Regions from separate parts of the Frankia sp. CeTa3Moorea genome, predicted to be linked through region 2. Evidence: riboswitches for the same ligand, from Rfam matches in the RefSeq annotation. Region 2 holds a riboswitch; the other holds the start of a gene.

Region 1 (14,785 bases), on a different contig from region 2:
CGAACCGCAGCCCGCGCTCGCCGGCGACGGCGGCGCTCGATCCGCCGGATGCCCCGAGGATCCAGACCTGCACGTTCGCGCCCTCACCGGGGTAGGTGCGCGCCTGGAGGCCGTCGGCCGAGCGATAGGTTCCGCGCAGCAGCGCGAGGACGTCGTCGATCTGCTCGGCGTAGTCCGGGGTGTAGGCGTTCGGCTGCTGCAGCAGCGACAGCATCAGCCCCAGCCGCGACGAGCCGAGCAGCCCGCGGAAGTCGTAGCGCTTGGGGATCAGCAGGCCGTTCTCGGCCCGCTGCTCGATGCTGTGGTCCGCCCCGTCGAGCCCGGCGGAGCAGGCCGCCGCCGCCGAGATCAGGCTTCGTTCGGCTGCCGGGTCGTTCACCGGCCCGCCGGGCCCGGGGGCCGGCCGGGCGAGCGTCCGATCCCGAGGTCGAGGCGGCCCGGGTGCAGGGCGTCGATGAGGCCGAACTCCTCAACCACCGACAGCGGGGTGCGGTGTCCGGCCTGCACCCCGGCCGACCCCAGCCGGATGGTCCTCGTCGCTCCGGCCACCAGGGCGATGGCGACGGCGGGGGAGACGCCGAGGACGCCGGGATTGAGGTGATGTTCCGCGAACCAGTAGCGTTCGTACCCGAACTCCTCCGCCCGCCGGGCCAGATCGACGGTGTTGCGCAGTGCTTCGCCGTTCGTGCCGCCATCACTGACCGGGACGAGGTCGAGGACGGCCAATGGGATCTCACTCATCGCGAACCTTTCAGGTCGGTCGGCTCGTCTCTCACTGGGGCGGTCCGGCGGCACCGTCGTCGGCGGGCCGGGGGCGCAGCGCCGCGCCGTCGAGGGTGGGGAGCGCGGCGAGCAGGCTGCGGGTGTACTCGTGGCGGGGGTTTGCGAACAGCTCCTCGACGTCCCCGGCTTCCACGACCTGCCCGTCCTTCATCACCAGGACCCGGTCGCTGACGTGGTAGATCACGCCGAGGTGATGGGAGATGAAGACGTAGGAGATCCCCAGCCGCGCCTGCAGATCGGCCAGCAGGTCGAGCACCTGCGCCTGGATGGAGACGTCGAGGGCGGAGACCGGCTCGTCGCAGATGATGACCCGCGGTCGCGGGGCGAGCGCCCGGGCGATCGCGACCCGTTGGCGCTGCCCCCCCGACAGCTGGCGCGGCCGGCGGTCGAGCACGCTCTCGTCCAGCCCGACCTGCTCGATCAGTTCGAGGACGCGGGCCCGGCGCGCGGCGCGGCGAACCCCCTGCACCGCCAGCGGCTCGCTGATGATCTTCTGGGCGGGGTGGCGGGGGTCGAATGAACTCAGCGGGTCCTGGTAGATCACCTGGATCCGCTGCCGCAGCCCGCGCCTGGTCCGCTCGTCGATCTCACGCCAGCTTGTGCCGTCGACGTCGACTGTGCCGGAGTCGGCCTGTTCGAGGTCCAGCAGTAGCCGGGCGGTCGTGGTCTTGCCCGACCCCGACTCGCCCACGATGCCGAGCTGCTTCGCAGCGGCCTGGATCTGGTCTGCGAGGGTGTCGCGCTGCTCCCGGGCGTACTGCTTGAGGAAGGGATGCGTGACGGTGAGGCGCGCGTCGTCCTTCGTCCGGTAGCCCTGGCCGTCCCGAGCGGTCCAGCCGGCCTCGTCGAGCAGCTGGTTGGCCTTTTTCGGGTTGAAGCCGTAGGACGACTCGATCGACTTGTCATAGCCGACGGTGGACGGCGACAGCGGGCCCTTCGCGGCCGGGAAGACGCCGAAGTACAGCTTGTCGACGATGGTCGCCCAGTCGATTCCCGCGCGGAAGGCCTCCCGGACCCGGACGTCGGCGAAGGGACCCTTGGCGGTGTTCGGGTAGTAGCTGTAGTTACCGCCCGGGGCCAACGCGGTCTGGAGCTGGAATCCGGGGGTCGACTTCAGCTGGCTCACGTTTACCGGCGGGACGCTGGCGATCGCGTCGATCTGGCCGCTGGTCAGCGCTCCGTAGCGGGACGAGTCCTCGGGGATGACTTTGATCGAGAGCGCCTCGAGATAGGCGGCGCCGGTGTGCTTCGCGGTGGCGGGCGCCCACTTGTAGCCGGGATTGCGGGTGTAGTCGATGCCCCTGCCCTTGACGTAACCGCCGGTGCTGATGAAGGGACCGCTGCCGACGATCTTCGTGCACAGCGCCGACGGCGGCTGCCTGAGCGTGCTCGGCGCTTCGATGCCCAGGTAGGCCGTCGCCAGGGTGGGCAGGAAGGCCGAGGTCGGCGCGCTGAAGTGGACATCGACGTGGGTCGGGTCGACGACCGTCGTCCCGGTGTAGCCCGTGATCGTTCCGGCGGCGAGCGTCAGGGGTACGCGTTTCCTGACGCCGAAGACCTTGCTGGACATCGGGTGTCGAGACTCCTTGTCGGGATGGCCGTCGGGCCGACCGTCGGCTGGCCGTCGGTGGTCGGGTGGTCGACGGCGTGCGGCAGGGCCAGCCGTCGGGGCCGTGCCGAGCAGGGCGGACGGTTGGTCGGCGGGACCGGACCGCCGTGGGCGGCGGTGTCAGCGACAGAGGCAGCTGGACGAACAGAGGCAGCTGGACGAACGGCGCAGGTCGATGGCTAGGCGGCGGGTCAGCCGCACCTGCCCGGACCCGCCCGCCCAGGGGCTGAGCACGTGGGCAACGGCTTGTGTCCCGCACCGGCATGCGAGCGTGAAGCGGCCACTGGCGTGGCGAGTCGCTCCCGACATCTCACAGCTCCCTCGGCTCGGGCCCGGGAGTACGGGCCCGCGCTTGCCGCACCCGGGGGCACGGCCGTGTCCTCATCCGGGGCACCCCTTCGCGAACGAGGGTTGCCGGTCAACAAGCCAGGGCTGAACGTTGGCGCTCGTGACAGCTCGGTCAACCATCAGCCAAGCGGCTGATCTGACAAACCTAGTAGGCAAACTTAGTGGGGTAAGTAGAGTTTGTCGATAGAGCTAGTGAAATATTGGGCTCTTCGCAGTGCGGCGGATGCCGAATCCGGTCAGTGCCCCTTGGCCGCGCGGAAGCCCTTCTCCAGGTCGGCCAGGATGTCGTCGACCCCCTCGATGCCGACCGACAGGCGGATCAGCTCCTCGCTCACCCCGCTGTTGGCCTGCTCGGCGGGGGTGAGCTGGGCGTGGGTCGTGGACGCCGGATGAATCGCCAGCGAGCGGACGTCCCCGACGTTGGCGAGATGGCTGTGCAGTTCGAGGGCCTCGATGAACGCCCGCCCGGCGGCGTCACCACCGCGGATACCGAAGGCCAGCACGGCGCCGGCACCATCGGGCAGGTAGCGCCGGGCCGCCGGATACCAGCGGCTCGACGCCAGGCCCGGGTAGGCGACCCAGATCACCTCGTCCCGCTCGGACAGCCACTGTGCCACCCGCAGCGCGCCCGCGCTGTGCCGCTCCATCCGTAGCGACAACGTCTCCATCCCCTGGAGCAGCAGGAAGGCGTTCATCGGGGACAGGGCCGGGCCCAGGTCGCGCAGCAGCCGCGCGCGGGCCCGCACGATGTAGGCGGTCTCTGGGAACGCGTCGAGGAAGACCAGGCCGTGGTAGGCCGGATCCGGTGCGGTGAACCGCGGATAACGGCCGTTGCCCCAGTCGAAACGCCCGCCGTCGACGATGACACCGCCGATCGACGTCCCGTGCCCGCCGATGAACTTGGTGGCGGAGTGCACCACGATGTCGGCGCCGTGTTCGAGAGGGCGGCTCAGGTACGGCGACGCCAGGGTGTTGTCCACGATCAGCGGTACCCCCGCGGCGTGCCCCACCTCGGCGATCCTGGCGACGTCGAGAACGTTCCCACGGGGGTTGCCGATGGTCTCGCCGTAGAGCGCGGCGGTGTTCGGCCGGATCGCCGCGCGCCAGGCGTCGAGGTCGTCCGGGTCGTCGACGAAGGTGGTCTCGATCCCGAACTCCGCCAGCGTGTTCCTGAACAGCGCGTACGTCCCGCCGTACAGCGAGGTCGACGACACCAGGTGCGCCCCGGCGGCGGCGAGGTTCAGCACCGCCAGGGACTGGGCGGCCTGGCCGCTGGCGGTCGCCAGGGCCGCGACCCCGCCCTCCAGATCCGCGATGCGCTGTTCGAAGACGTCCTGCGTGGGGTTGACGACCCGGGTGTAAGTGAAGCCGACCTCGGCCAGCGAGAACAGCTCGGCCGCGTGCCGCGTGTCGTCGAACACGAAGGAGGTCGTCTGGTAGATCGGCACGGCGCGCGCGCCGGTCGCCGGGTCCGGGGCGGCTCCGGCGTGGAGCTGCCGGGTCTCGAAGCTCCGACCCGGGGGGATCGTCGTCACAGGGCTTTTCCTTTGGGTCCTTTGGGGTGCTCGACGTCGGCCTCGACGTCGGCGTAGTAGCGCCGCGCCACCTCGGGATGGCTGCGTAGCCAGCTCTTGAGGGTGTTCACCCCGTGCTGGGCGAAGATCGGATTGTGCGGATCGGGCGGGGGCGCGTCGGTGATCTGCCGGAGCAGCTCGCCCGGCAGCGGAACCGGTTCCAGGGTGGCCGACAGCCGCGGCCCGAAGAAGAACGCCACGGACACCCGCTCGTGGCCCGATGGTGGGCTGACGACCCGGTGCACGGTCGCCCGGTAGTAGCGCCGCGTCGCCAGCTCGAACATCTCGCCGATGTTGACGACGAACGCGCCGGGTTCGGGGACCGCGTCGATCCAGCCGTCGGCCCCGTCCGCCACCTGCAGGCCGGCCGCCCCCACCGCCGGCTCACCCGGCTCGCCCGGCCCGCCGGCCGGGGCCCGCTCCGGGAGCACGCGGACGTGGTCCTGGAGGACGAACGTGAGGAAGCCGCCGTCCTTGTGCGCCCCGACTCCCTGGTCGTAGCCGGCTCCCTGGCCGTAGCCGTCGCCGAAGCCGGGCGGCGCCGGTCGGTACCGGATCAGCTTCAGGTGCGAGCGCGGCTCGTCGGCGAAGGTCCGGTCGAGGTGGTCGGCGGGCAGGCCCAGCGACTCGGCGAACGCCCGGACCAGCATCCGGCCCAGCCGGCCCAGCTCCGCCATGTAGGCGAGCACGGTGTCACGCACCTCGGGCAGGGCCGCGGGCCACTGGTTGGGACCGTCGAGGCGCAGGTAGACCGGATCGTCGGGGCCGAGGTCACGGGCCGGGCGCTCATCGGAGATGTCGATCTGTTCGCGGAGGTCGGGGCGGCCCCGGGTGATCTCGTGCCCGAGCCGGGTATACCCGCGGAAGTGCGGCGAGTGGATGTTCTCGATCTCCAGCTTCGACGCCTCGGGCAGCTGGAAGAACCGGCGGCTCACGTCGAGGATCGCGGTGGTGAGCGAGGCCGGGACGCCGTGTCCGGTCAGGTAGAAGAACCCCGGGCCGTGGCAGGCCTCGCGCAGGGCGGCGAGGAACTCACCTCGGTTCGTGGCGCCGGTCCGGAAGGGATCGATGTCGAGGGTGGGCAGCGTCCGGGCCGGGGCGAGCCGGTTCGCCTGGTGGGCGAAGCCGCCTGTCATCGTCGGAATCCTCCCTGCGCCGCGGGCCTCATGCCGGGTTCGCCTTGACGGCTCGCGCGGCTGCTCGACACCGCCGCGTTCCCGAGACCCGCCGCGCCCCGGGAGCGTCCGTGACGTTCGTCCGCCCGTCGCCTGTCCCGCGCCAGGGTAGCGCCGCTACGGCGCAGCCGTGGGAGAACTACGAGCTGTTCCGGCGGCTGTGGCGCTCCGACCGGTGACCCGGCGGGGCCGGTTCCGCGCTCACGGCCACGACCCCGCCGATGGCTACCGGAACCGAGCCTGTCCTACAGCCGACCCGGTAACTCCCATGAGCCCGGTAACTCCCTCTGGGTAGAGCCAGCGGAGTTAGCCGGCGAGGAGCTGGCGGGCCATGACGATGCGCTGGATCTGGTTGGTACCTTCGTAGATTTGGGTGATCTTCGCGTCCCGCATGAGCCGTTCGGCGGGGAAGTCCTGGGTGTAGCCGTAGCCGCCGAGTAGCTGTACGGCGTCGGTGGTCACCTGCATGGCGGTGTCCGACGCCAGACACTTGGCGGCGGCGCCGAAGAACGTGAGGTCGGCGTCCTCCCGCTCGGACTTGGCGGCGGCGACATACACCATCTGGCGCGCGGCCTCCAGCGCCATGGCCATGTCGGCAAGCATGAACTGGATCCCCTGGAAGTCCGCGATGCGCTTGCCGAACTGCTTGCGCTCCTTGACGTAGTCCAGGGCGAGGTCGAGTGCGCCCTGGGCGATGCCGATGGCTTGTGCACCGATGGTCACCCGAGTGTGGTCGAGAGTACGCAGTGCCAGCCGGAGGCCGTGACCGAGCTCCCCGATGAGACGGTCCTCGGGAATGCGACAGTCGTCGAAGAGCAGCTCGCGGGTCGGAGAGCCCTTGATGCCCAGCTTCTTCTCCGGGCTGCCGACGGAGAAGCCCGGGTCGGAGCTCTCCACGATGAAAGCGCTGATGTTGGCGCCGCGTCGGCCGTCGGGGTCGGTGACGGCGAGCACGGTGTAGTATTCGGAGATCCCCGCGTTGGTGATCCAGGACTTCTGCCCGGAGAGCACCCAGTGGTCGCCGTCGCGGACGGCGCGGGTCTTCATCGCAGCGGTGTCGGAGCCGGCCTCACGTTCGGAGAGGCCGTAGGAGAAGGCGGCCTCGCCGCGGGCCAGCGGTGGGAGGTATCGCTGTTTCAGGTCGTCGGTGCCGCCGAGGATGAGCGGGAGGCTGCCGAGCTTGTTCACGGCGGGGATCAGGGAGGAGGACGCGCAGACGCGGGCGACCTCCTCGATGACGATGCAGGTGGCGAGCGCGTCGGCGCCGACGCCGTCGTACTCGGCGGGGACGTGGGGCGCGTGGAAGTCGGAGGCCACCAGCGCGTCGTAGGCCTCCTGCGGGAACCGGCTGTGGGCGTCGACGTGGGCGGCGTACGGCGCGATCTTGTCGTAGGCCAGGGTGCGTACGGCGTCGCGCAGCTCGAGGTGCTCGTCGCTGAGTCGGTACAGGTCGAAGTCGGTGGCGGTCATGGGTTCCTCGCTCGCTAGGTCGCTTACCAGGGCGCTCAGTTACTTCAGTTACTAGGGCGCTCAGTAGGTGTAGAAGCCACGGCCGGTCTTGCGGCCCAGCAGGCCAGCGTCGACCATGCGGGCCAGCAGCGGCGGCGGCGCATAGAGGGGTTCCTTGAACTCCTCGTACAGCGACTCGGCCACCGCCTTGGTGGTGTCCAGCCCGATCAGGTCAGCCAGCGCCAGTGGTCCTTGCGGGTGGGCGGCACCACGGACCAGTCCCTGGTCGATGTCCTCGGCCGTGGCGAACCCGGACTCCAGCATCCGGATCGCCGAGAGCACGAACGGGATCAGCAGGGCGTTGACCACGAAGCCCGCTCGGTCCTGGCAGTCGATGGCGTGCTTGCCCAGATCGTCCTGCACGAACGCCCGCGCCCGCTCGGTCGTCTCCGGGCCGGTCAGCAGGCTCGGCACTAGCTCGACTAGGGACAGCACCGGGACCGGGTTGAAGAAGTGGATACCCAGGACGTGGGTGGGCCGTTCGGTGGCCACGGCGAGCTTCATGATCGGAATGGAGGAGGTGTTGGAGGCCAGCACCGCGTCCGGGTCCTTGACGACGTCGTTGAGTCGCTTGAACAGCGCGGACTTGGCGGTCTCGTCCTCGACGATCGCCTCCACCACGAGGCCGCGGTCGGCCAGGGCCTCGATGTCCTCGACGACCTGGATGCGTGCGAGCACCTCCGCGGCGCTGGCCACCTTGCCGCGGCTCTCCGCGCGGGACAGTGATGTCTCCAGACGCTGCCGTCCCGCGGCCACGGCGGGCGTGGTCATCTCCACGACGACCACGTCCTTGCCGGCGCGGGCGCAGACCTCGGCGATCCCGGCACCCATCAGGCCACAGCCGACGACACCGACCTTGTTGATGGCGTTCACCTGGCTCCTCCTCCACGGTGTTGGTACGCAGTATCATAGTTGTGGAACTACGTACCACCAAGTAATTTCGGTGCCGTGGAGCAGCAGCCGGCCCGCTTGGCCAAGGACAGGCTCGTCGCGGCGGCGTTCGAGCTTTTCGAGGAGCGTGGCTTCGAGGGCACGACGGTCGACGACATCGCGCAACGCGCGGGCGTCGGTCGGACGACGTTCTTCCGGATCTACCGGTCCAAGGAGGACGTGATCTTTCCTGAGCACGACGTGCTGCTCGGCCACATCGAAGCCCGGCTCGCGACCGCCGCTCCAGAGACCCGCGGGCTCGCTCTCGCGGAGGCCGCCCGCATCGTGTTGCAGCACTACCTCGCCGAGGGCGAGCTCGCGCGCGCCCGCTACCGCCTGACCAGCACCGTCCCTGTACTCCGCGCCCGCGAGGTGGCCGGCATCCGGCAGTATCAGCGCCTGTTCGCCAGGTTCCTGCGCGACTGGATGGGCAACGAGCCCGACGGCGCCCTGCGTGCCGAGCTGGTGTCCGCGGCCATCGTCACCGCCCACAACCATGTGCTCCGACGCTGGCTCCGAGGCGAGACCACCTCCCCCGGCGAGGAGTTCAACCGTGCGATGGAGGTGGCGCTCGAGCATCTCGAAACACCTGCCGAAGCCGGGACAGCCGTCGTCGTATTCCGCACCTCCGCCGGCGTGGACGCCGTGGTCACCCGGCTGCGTCGGGCACTTGAAGAGGAACAGCGGCGCCCCTTGAGCTAGCGAGGGTGTCTGAAAAGGATGCCGGCGGACCTACTTCGCGGTACTGGTCACGGAAGGGGACGGCCGGACCGCGCCGGGGAACGGTGGCGATCGACCGAAGGGCAGGATGGGCACACGGTCCGGGGCGGACACCGCCCGCCCCGGCCGTTCTGTTCGTTGCCCCGCTCGGTCCGTTACCCTGCTACCCCATCCGAAGCTGGAGATCGTCTTGTCCCACCCCGAGGAAGCGGTGATTCTCATCGTCCCGGCGTCCCGGCGGCTGCCATGACCGGACGCGAACCCTTCCGCGGCGCGGTCCTCGACGCGGTGCTGGAACGGATCACCTATGCCAACGAGGAGACCGGCTACACGGTCGCGCGGGTCGACACCGGGCGCGGCGGCGACCTGGTGACCGTCGTTGGGGCGTTGCTCGGCGCGCAGCCGGGGGAGTCGCTACGGATGCGGGGGCGATGGGGCTCGCACCCGCAGTACGGCCGCCAGTTCCAGGTCGAGGATTACACGACCGTGCTGCCGGCGACCGTCCAGGGCGTGCAGCGCTATCTCGGCTCGGGCCTCATCAAGGGCATCGGTCCGCGCCTGGCCGAACGCATCGTCGAGCATTTCGGGGTCGCGGCGCTGGACGTCATCGAAAAGGAGCCGGAACGGCTCATCGAGGTGCCGAAGCTCGGCCCGAAGCGTACCAGGGCGATCGCCGAGGCGTGGGAGGAACAGAAGGCCATCAAGGAGGTGATGGTCTTTCTTCAGGGGGTGGGTGTGTCCACCTCGCTGGCGGTGCGGATCTACAAACAGTACGGGGACGCGTCGATCGGTGTGGTGCGCAATGAGCCCTACCGGCTGGCCACGGACGTCTGGGGCATCGGGTTCCGCACCGCGGACACCATCGCGAAGGCGGTGGGGATTCCGCATGACAGTCCGCAGCGGATCAAGGCTGGCCTGCTGTTCACGCTGTCCGAGGCCACCGACGGCGGTGGCCACTGCTTTCTGCCCGAACCCCGGCTCATCAGCGACGCCGTGCAGATTCTCCAGGTCGACACCGGCGACGTCATCGAGTGCCTGGGGGAGCTGGTCGCCGAGGACGGGGTCGTCCGGGAGGAGGTTCCGAGCGAGGATCCGGCGACGCCGACGGCCGCGATCTACCTGGTGCCCTTCCACCGGGCCGAGATCTCCGTCGCCGGCCAGTTGCGCCGCCTGCTGAACACCGGCGCGGACCGGTTGGCCGCCTTCGTCTCGGTGGACTGGGACCGGGCGTTGGGCTGGCTGCGGGAGCGGACCGGGGTCGAGCTCGCGCCGGCACAGCGCGATGCGGTGCAGCTTGCCCTGACGTCCAAGGTCGCCGTGCTGACGGGCGGACCGGGCTGCGGCAAGAGTTTCACCGTCCGCTCCATCGTGACGCTCGCGCTGGCCCGGCAGGCGAAGGTGATCCTCGCCGCGCCGACCGGCCGGGCCGCGAAGCGGCTGACCGAGCTGACCGGGCACGAGGCATCGACGGTGCACCGGCTACTGGAGCTGCGGCCGGGCGGTGACGCCGCCTTCGACCGGGACCGCCCGCTCGACGCCGACCTGATCGTCGTCGACGAGGCGTCGATGGTCGACCTGCTGCTGGCGAACAAGCTTGCCAAGGCGGTTCCGCCCGGCGCGCATCTGCTGCTGGTCGGCGACGTCGACCAGCTGCCATCGGTCGGTGCCGGCCAGGTGCTGCGCGACCTGCTCGCCGAGGGGACGCCGATCCCGCATGTCCGGCTCACCCAGGTCTTCCGAGCAGCGACCGAGTCCGGGGTGGTGACCAACGCGCACCGCATCAACCGCGGCGACTATCCGCTGGTCCGGGGACTGCCCGACTTCTTCCTGTTCGCCGCCGAGGAGGCGGAGGAGGCGGCGAAGATCACCGCGGAGGTGGTCGCCCGGCGGATCCCGGCGAAGTTCGGGCTCGATCCGCGCCGGGACGTGCAGGTGCTGACCCCGATGCACCGCGGCCCGGCGGGGGCCGGCGCGCTGAACACCCTGCTGCAGGAGGCCCTGACGCCGTCCCGCCCGAACGTGGCCGAGCGGCGCTTTGGCAGCCGGACGTTCCGGGTCGGCGACAAGGTCACGCAGGTGCGCAACAACTACGACAAGGGCGCGAGCGGGGTCTTCAACGGCACTCTCGGCGTGGTCACCGCGCTGAATGTGGAAAACCAGACGCTCACCATCCGGACCGACGAGGACGAGGACATCGACTACGACTTCGGGGAGCTCGACGAGCTGACCCACGCCTACGCGGTGACGATCCACCGCTCCCAGGGCAGTGAGTACCCCGCGGTCGTCATCCCGCTCACCACCAGCGCCTGGATGATGCTGCAACGCAACCTGCTCTACACGGCCGTCACCCGGGCGAAGACGCTGGTCGTGCTGGTGGGGTCCCGCCGGGCGATCGGCCAGGCGGTGCGGGCCGCCGGTCACGGCCAGCGGCACACCGCGCTCGACCACCGGCTGCGTAGCGGGTGAACGGTGAGCACCGTATATCACCAGATACCAGATACCACCCGTTCGCAACGGTAATGGCGACACGGTCAGCTCGACGCCGCCACGCCCACGCTCGCGCTGGTTGCCGCGGCTATGACCGCCGCCTCCGCTTCCGCGAGGACCTTCTTGACGATCGGTCGGCCTCCCGACCGCTATGAACCATGTCATATCTACCGCTGACGTTAGATGGAGACGCTACCTTCGTGCGGTGACGACTTCCGACACCGCCGCCGGCATCCTGCCGCTCGGGGCCGACGAGGTCCTGGCCCGGCCCGGTCCGGACAACTACAAGTGGATCGCGCTGTCGAACGCGACCATCGGCATCCTGATGGTGACGATCAACAGTTCGATTCTTCTCATCGCCCTTCCGGACATCTTCCGGGGAATCGAGATAGACCCGCTCGCACCGGAGAACACCTCGTACTTCCTCTGGATCATGATGGGATTCTTGCTGGTCACCTCGGTGCTCGTGGTGAGTCTGGGGCGGGTCGGCGACATGTTCGGCCGGGTGCGGATGTATAACCTCGGCTTCGCGATCTTCACGCTGTTCTCGATCCTGCTCGCCGTCACCTGGATGCATGGCACGGCAGCCGCCTGGTGGATCATTATCATGCGGGTGCTGCAGGGCGTGGGCGGTGCCTTCCTCGTCGCCAACTCCAGCGCGATCATCACTGACGCCTTCCCGGCGAACGAACGCGGGCTCGCCCTGGGGGTCAACGGCGTCGCGGCGATCGTCGGATCATTTCTGGGGCTGTTGATCGGAGGTTTGCTGGCGCCGGTCGAATGGCATCTGGTCTTTCTTGTCTCGGTGCCGTTCGGCATCTTCGGGACGGCCTGGGCCTACCTGAAGCTGCGCGACAACGGGGCGCGCACCCAGGTCCGGATCGACTGGGCCGGCAACATCACGTTCGCGGTCGGCCTCATCGCGATCCTGACCGGCATCGTCTACGGGCTGCAGCCCTATGGCGGTCACACGATGGGCTGGACCAAGCCGTTCGTGCTGAGCTGCCTGTTCGGCGGTCTCGCGGTGCTGATCGGCTTCGTCGTCATCGAGCTGCGCTCCGCCGACCCGATGTTCCGCCTGGACCTGTTCCGGAGCCGGACCTTCACCATGGGCAGCATCGCGGCCCTGCTCGGCGCGCTCGCCCGTGGTGGTCTGCAGTTCATATTGATCATCTGGCTGCAGGGGATCTGGTTGCCGCTGCCTGGCTACAGCTTCGAGAAGACCCCGCTGTGGGCCGGCATCTACCTGATTCCGGTGACCGTCGGATTCCTGGTGGCGGGGCCGCTGGCCGGCCGGTTCGCCGACCGCTACGGTGCGCGTCCGTTCGCCACCCTGGGGCTGGTGATCACGGCGGTGGCGTTCCTGCTGTTCGACGCCATTCCCATCGACTTCGACTATCCGTGGTTCGCGCTGATCCTGTTGCTGATGGGCCTGTCCATGGGCCTGTTCGCGGGGCCGAACACCAGCAGCGTGATGAACACGCTGCCGCCCAACCAGCGTGGTGCCGGTGCCGGCATGCTCAACACGTTCCAGAACTCGGCCAGCGTGCTGTCCATCGGTGTCTTCTTCACCATCATCGCGCTCGGGCTGGCCGCCAGCCTTCCGGACGCCATGTACTCCGGGCTTGTCGGGCAGGGCGTCTCCCCGGCGAAGGCGCACGAGCTGGCGGACCTGCCGCCGATCGGCAGCCTGTTCGCCGCATTCCTCGGGTACAACCCCACCGAGCGACTGCTCGGCCTGGACACCCTGTCGCAGCTCGACCCGGCGAAGGCCGACTTCCTCACCGGGCACACCTTCTTCCCGAACCTCATCTCCGGGCCGTTCGGTGACGGTTTGCGCCTCGCCTTCGCCTTCGCCGCCGTCGTCTGCCTGGTCGCCGCGGGCTTCTCCTGGCTGCGCGGGAAGGACCGGCCGCACGTGCGCCGTCCACTGCTCGAAGAGACGGCCGAGGGGCTGGCCGGCGCGGGCGACATCGCGGCGATGGAGGACGGTGCCGGGAGTGCTCTTCCGAGCAGCCCCCTGGTCGCCGAGCGATAGGCCGCGGGATAGGCCGAGCGCGGGACAGGCCGAGCGGGAGAAAGGCCCCGACGTCGATGATCAGATCCGCCGATGGCGTCATGCGGGACAATCGCCTGGTGCGGGACGGCGACGCAGCCAAGAGCGCGGCCAGGGACGCGGCCAAGGACGCGGCTCGTGACCTGCGCGGGATCGGTCAGGCCGCGCAGGAGTTGGGCGTCTCGGTGCGGGCCCTGCGGTACTACCAGGAGGTGGGGCTGCTCACCCCGTCTGGGCGCACCCTGGGCGGGAACCGGCTGTACGCGGATTCCGACCTCGCCCGGGTGCGGCGCATCCGCGAGCTGCAGACGCTGCTCGGCTTCAACCTGGACGAGATCCGCACGATCCTCGCCTACGAGGATCGTCTCGCCCAGGTCCGGCAGGAGTACCACGTGGCGTCCGACGACGCGGACCGCATCCGGCTGCTGACCGAGGGCACGTCGGCCTACCGGAGGCTCCGTGTCGAGATCGACGAGAAAATCAGCCGGCTGGTGGCCTGCCGTGACGAGATCGACGAACGGATTGAGCGGGCGGACCGGCTGGCCAAGGGGGTCGCCGACAGCTCCCAGTGATCACCCGATCGTCGGTTGGGCCGGCGTGCCGGGTCGGTCCGGGAACCTCGACCGCCAGGAGCGCCACATCGTCGTTCAGCGTCGATCGCGTCCAGTCCCGGACCCGGTCGGCGAGATCGGTCAGCGCCTCGTCGAGTGACGCGTGGGCGAACGCGGCCTCGACCGCGGGTAGTAGGGGAAAGAAGGCGCCGGTCGTGGGGGCGCGTGCCTCGGTGATGCCGTCGGTATAGAGCAGCAGGCGATCCCCCGCCCGCAGCGCGGCGTCCGTCACGTTGCTCCCGTCCATGATCAGCCCGAGCGGTGGCAGCCTGGACGAGACGGTGAGCAGATCCGCCTGCCCGGCACGAACGAGAACGGGATCGGGATGTCCCGCGTTCGCCAGCGTCAGACGGCTGCCGTCGACCTGCCCGACGACCGCGGTGACGAAGTCGTCCAGGCCGCTGACATCGGCGACCTCCGCGTCGAGGTTCGCCAGCAGATCGCGCAGGTCGCCCGTGTGTCGACTCATTAGCCGGAAGCAGCTGAGCACCCGGCTCGCGATCCGCACGGCGTCGAGCCCCTTGCCCCGTACGTCACCAATGAGCAGGCGGGTTCCCCACGGGCTGTCGACGACCTCGTACAGATCCCCACCGATCATGGCCTCCACGGTGGCACTCTCGTAGCGGACGGCGAACCGCAGCCCCCCGGACGACGACGGGACGGGACTGAGGATCGTCTGCTGCGCCACCTCGGCCACCCGAGTGACGTTCTGCAGCTTCGTCTCGCGTCGGATGTTGTACCGGCTGACCAGGACGGCCATCACTCCGCCGGCCGTGACCCCGACCAACCGGACCACCTGGGCCGTCGGGCCACCGCCGCTCCGGCCGAACAGGTCATTGTGCAGACTCAGCAGGATGCCCGCCAGGATCGCCGCCACCCCGTAGCCGGCGGTCAGCCGGGGGCCGGCGAACGTGGCCGCGAGCATGGGGCTCAGAATCGCGAGTCCGAGCATGTTCCATCCCGGGTTGCTCAGGTGCAGTCCG
Region 2 (6,420 bases):
GCCGACCTTGATGACGGCGACGCCGCCAGCCAGCTTCGCGAGCCGCTCCTGGAGCTTCTCGCGGTCGTAGTCCGAGTCCGACTTCTCGATCTCGTTGCGGATCTGGCTGACCCGACCGGCGATCTGGTCGGTGTCGCCGGCACCCTCGACGACGGTCGTCTCGTCCTTGGTGACAACGATCTTCCGGGCACGGCCGAGCAGGTCGAGCGAGGTGCTCTCGAGCTTGAGGCCGACGTCCTCGGAGATGACCTGACCACCGGTCAGGATGGCGATGTCGCCCAGGATCGCCTTGCGGCGGTCACCGAAGCCGGGGGCCTTCACCGCGACGCTCTTGAAGGTGCCGCGGATCTTGTTGACGACCAGGGTGGCCAGCGCCTCGCCCTCGACATCCTCGGCGATGATCGCCAGCGGCTTGCCGGTCTGCATGACCTTCTCCAGTAGCGGGAGCAGGTCCTTGACCGCGGAGATCTTGCTGTTGACGATCAGGATGTACGGGTCGTCCAGGACGGCTTCCTGACGGTCCGCGTCCGTGACGAAGTACGGCGAGATGTAGCCCTTGTCGAAGCGCATACCCTCGGTGAGCTCGAGCTCGAGGCCGAAGGTGTTGCTCTCCTCGACGGTGACGACGCCTTCCTTGCCGACCTTGTCCAGCGCCTCGGCGATGAGGCCGCCGATGGCCGAGTCACCCGCGGAGATGGACGCCGTGGAGGCGATCTGCTCCTTGGTCTCGACCTCCTTGGCCTGCTTGGACAGCTCCTCGGAGACGCGCTCGACCGCGACCTCGATGCCCTTCTTCAGCCCGAGGGGGTTGGCGCCGGCGGCCACGTTGCGCAGACCCTCGCGCACCAGGGCCTGGGCCAGGATGGTGGCGGTGGTGGTGCCGTCACCCGCGACGTCGTTGGTCTTCTTCGCGACTTCCTTGACGAGTTCCGCGCCGATCTTCTCGTACGGGTCCTCGAGCTCGATCTCCTTGGCGATGCTCACACCGTCGTTGGTGATCGTGGGTACGCCCCACTTCTTCTCCAGCACGACGTTGCGGCCCTTCGGCCCGAGCGTGACCTTGACCGCATCGGCCAGCTGGTTCATGCCGCGCTCCAGGCCGCGCCGAGCCTCCTCGTCGAAGGCAATGATCTTCGGCATGGTTTCTGGGTCCTCCCAGTGGGATGGCAGGTTCGATGGCCTGGCCCTAACGACGCCCGCGACGGACGGCTCCCGCCTGCTCCGGACCCGGGTGATGCACCTCGGACACAGCGCGGATCGGGCAGCCTCGCCGTTTCAGCCTTGGCACTCCCTAGACGAGAGTGCCAGCTCTTGTTTAGCACTCGGCACGAGTGAGTGCAAGCTGACCCATGGTTCCGCGTGCCCGGCTCCGATCCCCCCCGCGGCGCCTCGCCGTCGTCCGTGGCCCTTCCGTTGGTCCGGCGTGGTCCACGAAGTTCGTCGAATGCGCTGGGCCGGGCTGTGCTGCGCTGGGCCGGGCTGTGCTGCGCCCGAGTCAGTCGTCGCCGAGGCCGGCGGCCTCGAAGGCGCGCAGCGACGGCTTGATCGTCGCGGTCGGTCCGCCCGTCTCGACAAGGGGGTCAAGCGTCTTCAGCCCGTCGCCGGTGTTGTAGAGGATGGTCTCGGCGGCCGGGTCGAGCAGCCCCTCGCGCAGCAGCCTGCGCAGGGTGGCCACGGTGACGCCACCGGCCGTCTCGCCGAAGAGGCCCTCGGTGCGGGCGAGCAGCCGGATCCCGTCGATGATCTCCTCGTCGGTCACGTCCGCGATCGCCCCGCCGGTCCGCCGAGCCACGTCGAGGGCGTAGGGGCCGTCGGCCGGGTTGCCGATCGACAGCGACTTGGCGATTGTGGCGGGCCGGACCGGGGCGACGGTCTCGACGCCCCGGGCGAACGCGGCGGCCACCGGGTTGCAGCCGGCCGCCTGCGCACCGAACACCCTGTACGGCGCCGGCTCGACCAGGCCGAGCCGGCCGAGCTCACCGAAGGCCTTGTCGATCTTTGTCAGCAGCGAGCCGGAGGCGATCGGCACGACGACCTGCTCGGGCAGCCGCCAGCCGAGCTGCTCGGCGACCTCGTAGCCGAGCGTCTTGGACCCCTCGGCGTAGAAGGGGCGGACGTTGACGTTGACGAACGCCCACTCGTACTCCCCGGCCAGCTCGCTGCACAACCGGTTCACGTCGTCGTAGTTGCCCTGGATGGCGACCAGCGTCCCGCCGTACACCCCGGTGGAGACCGTCTTGCCGGCCTCGAGGTCGTGCGGTACGAGCACCACCGAGCGCAGCCCGGCACCGGCCGCATGCGCCGCCACCGACTGCGCGAGGTTGCCCGTCGAGGCGCAGGCGACCGTGGTGAAGCCCAGCTCGCGGGCGGCGGTGAGCGCCACGGAGACGACTCGGTCCTTGAAAGAATGGGTGGGGTTGGCGCTGTCGTCCTTGATATAGAGCGTCTTCATCCCCAGCTCCGCGGCGAGCCGCGGGGCCGGGCGCAGCGGCGTCCAGCCGGCCCCGAGGGAGACCCGCCGCGCCGGGTCATGCCCGGCGGGCAGCAGCCCGACATAACGCCACAGGTTCGCCGGACCGCGTTCGATGGACTCTCGGGTCACTCGAGCCAGCAGGTCCGGGTCGTAGGCGATTTCCAGGGGAGCGAAGCATTCCACGCACACATGCGTAGGGGACAGCGGGTAGGTGGCGCCGCAGTGCCGACAGGACAGCGAGACCGCGGGGTTCGCGACGTCGAGGGCGGGACCGGTGGCGCGCTCGGGCGCGAGTGTCATGAAGAAGCTCCTCATCTTTCCCGGGGCAGTCTGCCACCAGGACGGAATTAGCACCTGCCGCGCACGGGATGCGGGTGGTTGCCGGGGCTTCGCTGGGCCGTTCCCTCTGCCCCTCTGGATGAGCCAGATGAAGTTGTCTGTCCGTACTGTAGACCGTGCGCGGGTGGTCGTGCACCGGTGTTGCCTCTGGTTGTGGACATGATATGGGTCGGTCGGAGGTTTCTCGGTGTGGTCTCACCGGTGCGGGCGGGTCCTGCCCACTCGTACCGGCCGCGCGCGCCCCCATGCCCGGAGATCGACCCGATCACGCCAGAGCCAGGGAGTCTGTAACAGTGAGTATCCGCGTCGTCTATACCGATCTTGACGGCACGATGGTCGGTCCCAAGGGTTGTTTCTTCCGGGCGGAGGGGGGAGCGATCACCCTGGAGCCGGCTCGTGCGCTCGCCGAGCTGCACGGCGCCGGCGTTGCGCTGGTCCTGGTCAGCGGGCGTACCCGTCCGCAGCTTCTCGAGGCCGCGGCGATCTTCGGCGCGGACGGGTTCATCGGGGAGCTCGGCGCGATCGTCGGCTGGAACGAGGGGCGCGACAGCGAGATCCTGCGCGGCGCGATGCCGCCCGACTTCGACCAGGTACCGGAGTACCTGCTCGACTGGATGGTCGAGCGCTACCCCGGGCGGCTGGAGCTGCACACCCCCTGGCACTCCGGCCGGGAGGTCGACGTCATGCTTCGCGGGAAGATCGAGGTGTCGGAGGTCGACGGCTGGCTCGCCGAGACCGGGTTCCCCTGGTTGAGCATGCGCGACAACGGGCTGATCTCGCCGGTCCACATGCCTGATCTCGGAGTGAATCCGCACGTCTACCATCTGGTCCCGGACGGTGTGGGCAAGGGGGACGCGGTCGCCTACGACCTCAAGCGGCGCGGGGTGTCACCGGCCGAGGCGATCGCCATCGGCGATTCCGCCAGCGACCTGGCCATGGCTCCCCATGTCGGGCGGATGCACCTGGTCGCGAACGCGGTGCGGCACCCGGACATCGCCGCCCTGCTGGCGCGGTACGACAACGTCACGGTCGAGGCGGGCCCGGTCGGCGCCGGCTGGGCCAGCGCGGTGCGAGCGGCCGTTGCCGCCTGAACGCGGTCCGCCTGAACGCCGTCCGCGCGTCGACGTTCGGCCCCGGCAGGGCAGACCGGACGGTCACCGGTCGGCGGCGAGGGCGTGCAGCTGGTCGGTGAACCAGAGCTGGGGCGGTAGCCGCCCGGCGACGGCGGCCAGCTCCTCGGCGCGCCGGCGCCGCTCGGGGGCGGGCATCGTCAGGGCGGTGTGCAGGGCCCGCGCGGTCGCCTGGATGTCGAACGGGTTGACGACCAGCGCCGCCGTGCCCATCTCCGCGCAGGCTCCGGCCTCCCGGGAGAGCACGAGGACGGCATCCCTGATCGAGACGATCGGCCCCTCCTTGGCGACGAGGTTCATGCCGTCCCGGATCGGGTTGACGACGAGCACCTCCGCGAGCGAGAGGGCCGCGATCGACCGGGGGTAGTCGTCGGTGATCTCCAGCCGCAGCGGCAGCCAGGTGTCCGTGGCGAACTCGTCCTCGATCTCCGCGGCTAGGCGCTGCACCGCGGCGGTGTATTCCCGGTACTCCGGCAGATCGTGCCGTGACGGGTAGGCGCAGACCAGGTGCATCACCTTGCCGCGCCATTCCGGACGGGTGCGCAGCAGTTCCCGGTAGGCGTCGAGACCACGGACGATGTTCTTGGACAGCTCGGTGCGGTCGACCCGGACGATGAGCCGCCGCCCGCCGGCCAGGTCGACCAGCTCGGCGGCCCGGGCGGCCACGTCGGTGGCGGCGGCCCGGCCGCGCAGCTCGTCCGCGTTGACGCCGAGCGGATGTACCCCGATCCGCACCGTCCGGTGCGGCCCGGCTTCCCGTCCCGGCCCGGCTTCCCGTCCCGGCCCGGCTGTCCCGACGGTCACCGCCCGCCGCTCGATCCGCAGTCCGAGGAGGTCGCGGCAGCATTCCTGGAACGCGTCGGCCCAGGCGTCGGTGAGGAACCCGAGCCGGTCGGCGCCGAGCATGCCGCGCAGGATCTGTTCGCTGACGTCGTCCGGGAGTATCCGGAAGTACTCCGGCGGTGCCCAGGGAGTGTGGCTGAAGTGGGCGATCCGCAGGTCCGCCCGCAGCGCCCGCAGCCGGGCGGCGACCAGGGTCAGGTGGTAGTCCTGGATCAGCACCGAGGCGCCCGGGGCGGCCTCGTGCGCGAGGGCCTGGGCGAACATCTCGTTGTAGGTCTCGTACGCTTCCCAGTCGCGGCGGAACGCCGGGCCGAAGACCGGCTGCGACGCCGGCGCGTAGAGCAGGTGGTGGATGAACCAGAGTGTGCGGTTCGCGACTGCGTTGTAGGCGCGGTCGAAGACGACCTGGTCGACGTCGAGCATCCGGACGGCGGCGCCGCCGGTGTCGTGGCCGGCGAGATCGAGGCGGCCGGCGGGCGCGGAACGCGCTGCCCGGCGATCGGCGTCACTGAGGGCGGCACACACCCACGCCATCGGACCGTCACCGTCGTCGGCCGCCACCCGGCTGAGGCCACTGACGAGGCCGCCGGCGCCCCGCCGGATCCGCAGCTTCCCGTCGTCCCCGACGGCGAACGCCACCGGCCCCCGGTTGGAGGCGACCAGCACCCGCGCGGTGCCAGTCGGCCACAGCCGCGGCAGGGTGTCTTCCTCGGCTCCCGGCATCCGACGCACACTGCGGAGAGTAGGCCATCCGCTCAGCCCTGTACGCCGGTCCATCAAGATCGTCTTGTCTGGCGGTGGAGGCTCACGAATCAGCGACAGATGTCTCACGGAAATGCCCCTGGCTTAGGGATGCGGGTGGGGTGAGCCCCGGGGGCGGGCTGAGCGCGCCCTATGGGGATGAGCGAAGAGGGCGCGAGCGGTCAGCCGCTGAGCCGCTCGACCAGCACCTCCAGCAGGGCGACCATCCCGGCGGGCCCGCCCACGACCAGGTCGGCGCGTTCGCGGATCACGTCCGGGACCTCCGGGCTGTCGCTGCACACGGTGATACCGGGCAGCCCGCCCGCCCGTAGCTCGTCGACGGCCTCGAATGCCGGCAGATCGCCGTAGTCGTCCCCGGCGACCAGCACCGAGCGCGCCTGGCGGGCCGCGATGAGCTCGCGCAGCGCACCGCCCTTGTCGTGCCCGGGCGGACGCAGTTCCAGCACTCGCTTGCCCGGCGCCGCCTCCAGCCCATGGTCTTCAGCGAGGGCCGTCAACGCCGGCGTGAGCGCGGCGAGCGCCGAGTCCGGATCGGCGGTGCGCCGCACGTGTACCACCAGCGCCTGGTGCTTGTCCTCGACGGCGGTGCCGACCGGGGCGTCGCGGAGCAGTTCGGGCAGCGCCGCGCGGACCGCGGCGACCCCGGGCAGCGGCTCGGGACTGCTGATCGCGCGGCTGCCCGAGTCCCAGTGCTGCAGTCCGTACTGGCCAAGGATGATCAGGTTCCCGAAGTCGGGGATCTTCTCCATCCCGGTCAGTTCCAGCAGCGAGTCCACCGGCCGTCCGGTGATGACGGCGAGGGTGCCGACCTCATGGGAGATCCGGCGCAGCGCCTCCATCGCCCCCGGCGCCGGGACGGCGTCCGACGGCCGC

The links. Region 2 has a riboswitch for S-adenosylmethionine ahead of thrC (threonine synthase). Riboswitches for the same ligand answer to the same signal wherever they lie in the genome.
Region 1: linked by a shared signal. The riboswitch ahead of AC08OV_RS14295 (ABC transporter substrate-binding protein) and the one ahead of thrC (threonine synthase) in region 2 are both predicted to bind S-adenosylmethionine.

What each region holds. Positions count from the first base shown of each region.
Region 1 is NZ_CDXDOR010000073.1:10,170-24,954, reverse strand. It holds gene AC08OV_RS14305 (hypothetical protein) at 1-379, opposite strand, end outside; gene AC08OV_RS14300 (LLM class flavin-dependent oxidoreductase) at 376-741, opposite strand; gene AC08OV_RS14295 (ABC transporter substrate-binding protein) at 773-2,353, opposite strand; SAM riboswitch class IV at 2,736-2,846, opposite strand; gene AC08OV_RS14290 (bifunctional o-acetylhomoserine/o-acetylserine sulfhydrylase) at 2,977-4,275, opposite strand; gene AC08OV_RS14285 (isopenicillin N synthase family dioxygenase) at 4,272-5,450, opposite strand; gene AC08OV_RS14280 (acyl-CoA dehydrogenase family protein) at 5,796-6,959, opposite strand; gene AC08OV_RS14275 (3-hydroxybutyryl-CoA dehydrogenase) at 7,020-7,871, opposite strand; gene AC08OV_RS14270 (TetR family transcriptional regulator) at 7,911-8,630, shown strand; gene recD2 (SF1B family DNA helicase RecD2) at 8,895-11,114, shown strand; gene AC08OV_RS14260 (MFS transporter) at 11,341-13,173, shown strand; gene AC08OV_RS14255 (MerR family transcriptional regulator) at 13,254-13,763, shown strand; gene AC08OV_RS14250 (PP2C family protein-serine/threonine phosphatase) at 13,672-14,785, opposite strand, start outside.
Region 2 is NZ_CDXDOR010000170.1:3,110-9,529, forward strand. It holds gene groL (chaperonin GroEL) at 1-1,140, opposite strand, end outside; gene thrC (threonine synthase) at 1,496-2,773, opposite strand; SAM riboswitch class I at 2,782-2,898, opposite strand; gene AC08OV_RS21075 (HAD family hydrolase) at 3,106-3,903, shown strand; gene AC08OV_RS21080 (alpha,alpha-trehalose-phosphate synthase (UDP-forming)) at 3,967-5,508, opposite strand; partial or broken gene otsB (trehalose-phosphatase) at 5,709-6,420, opposite strand, start outside.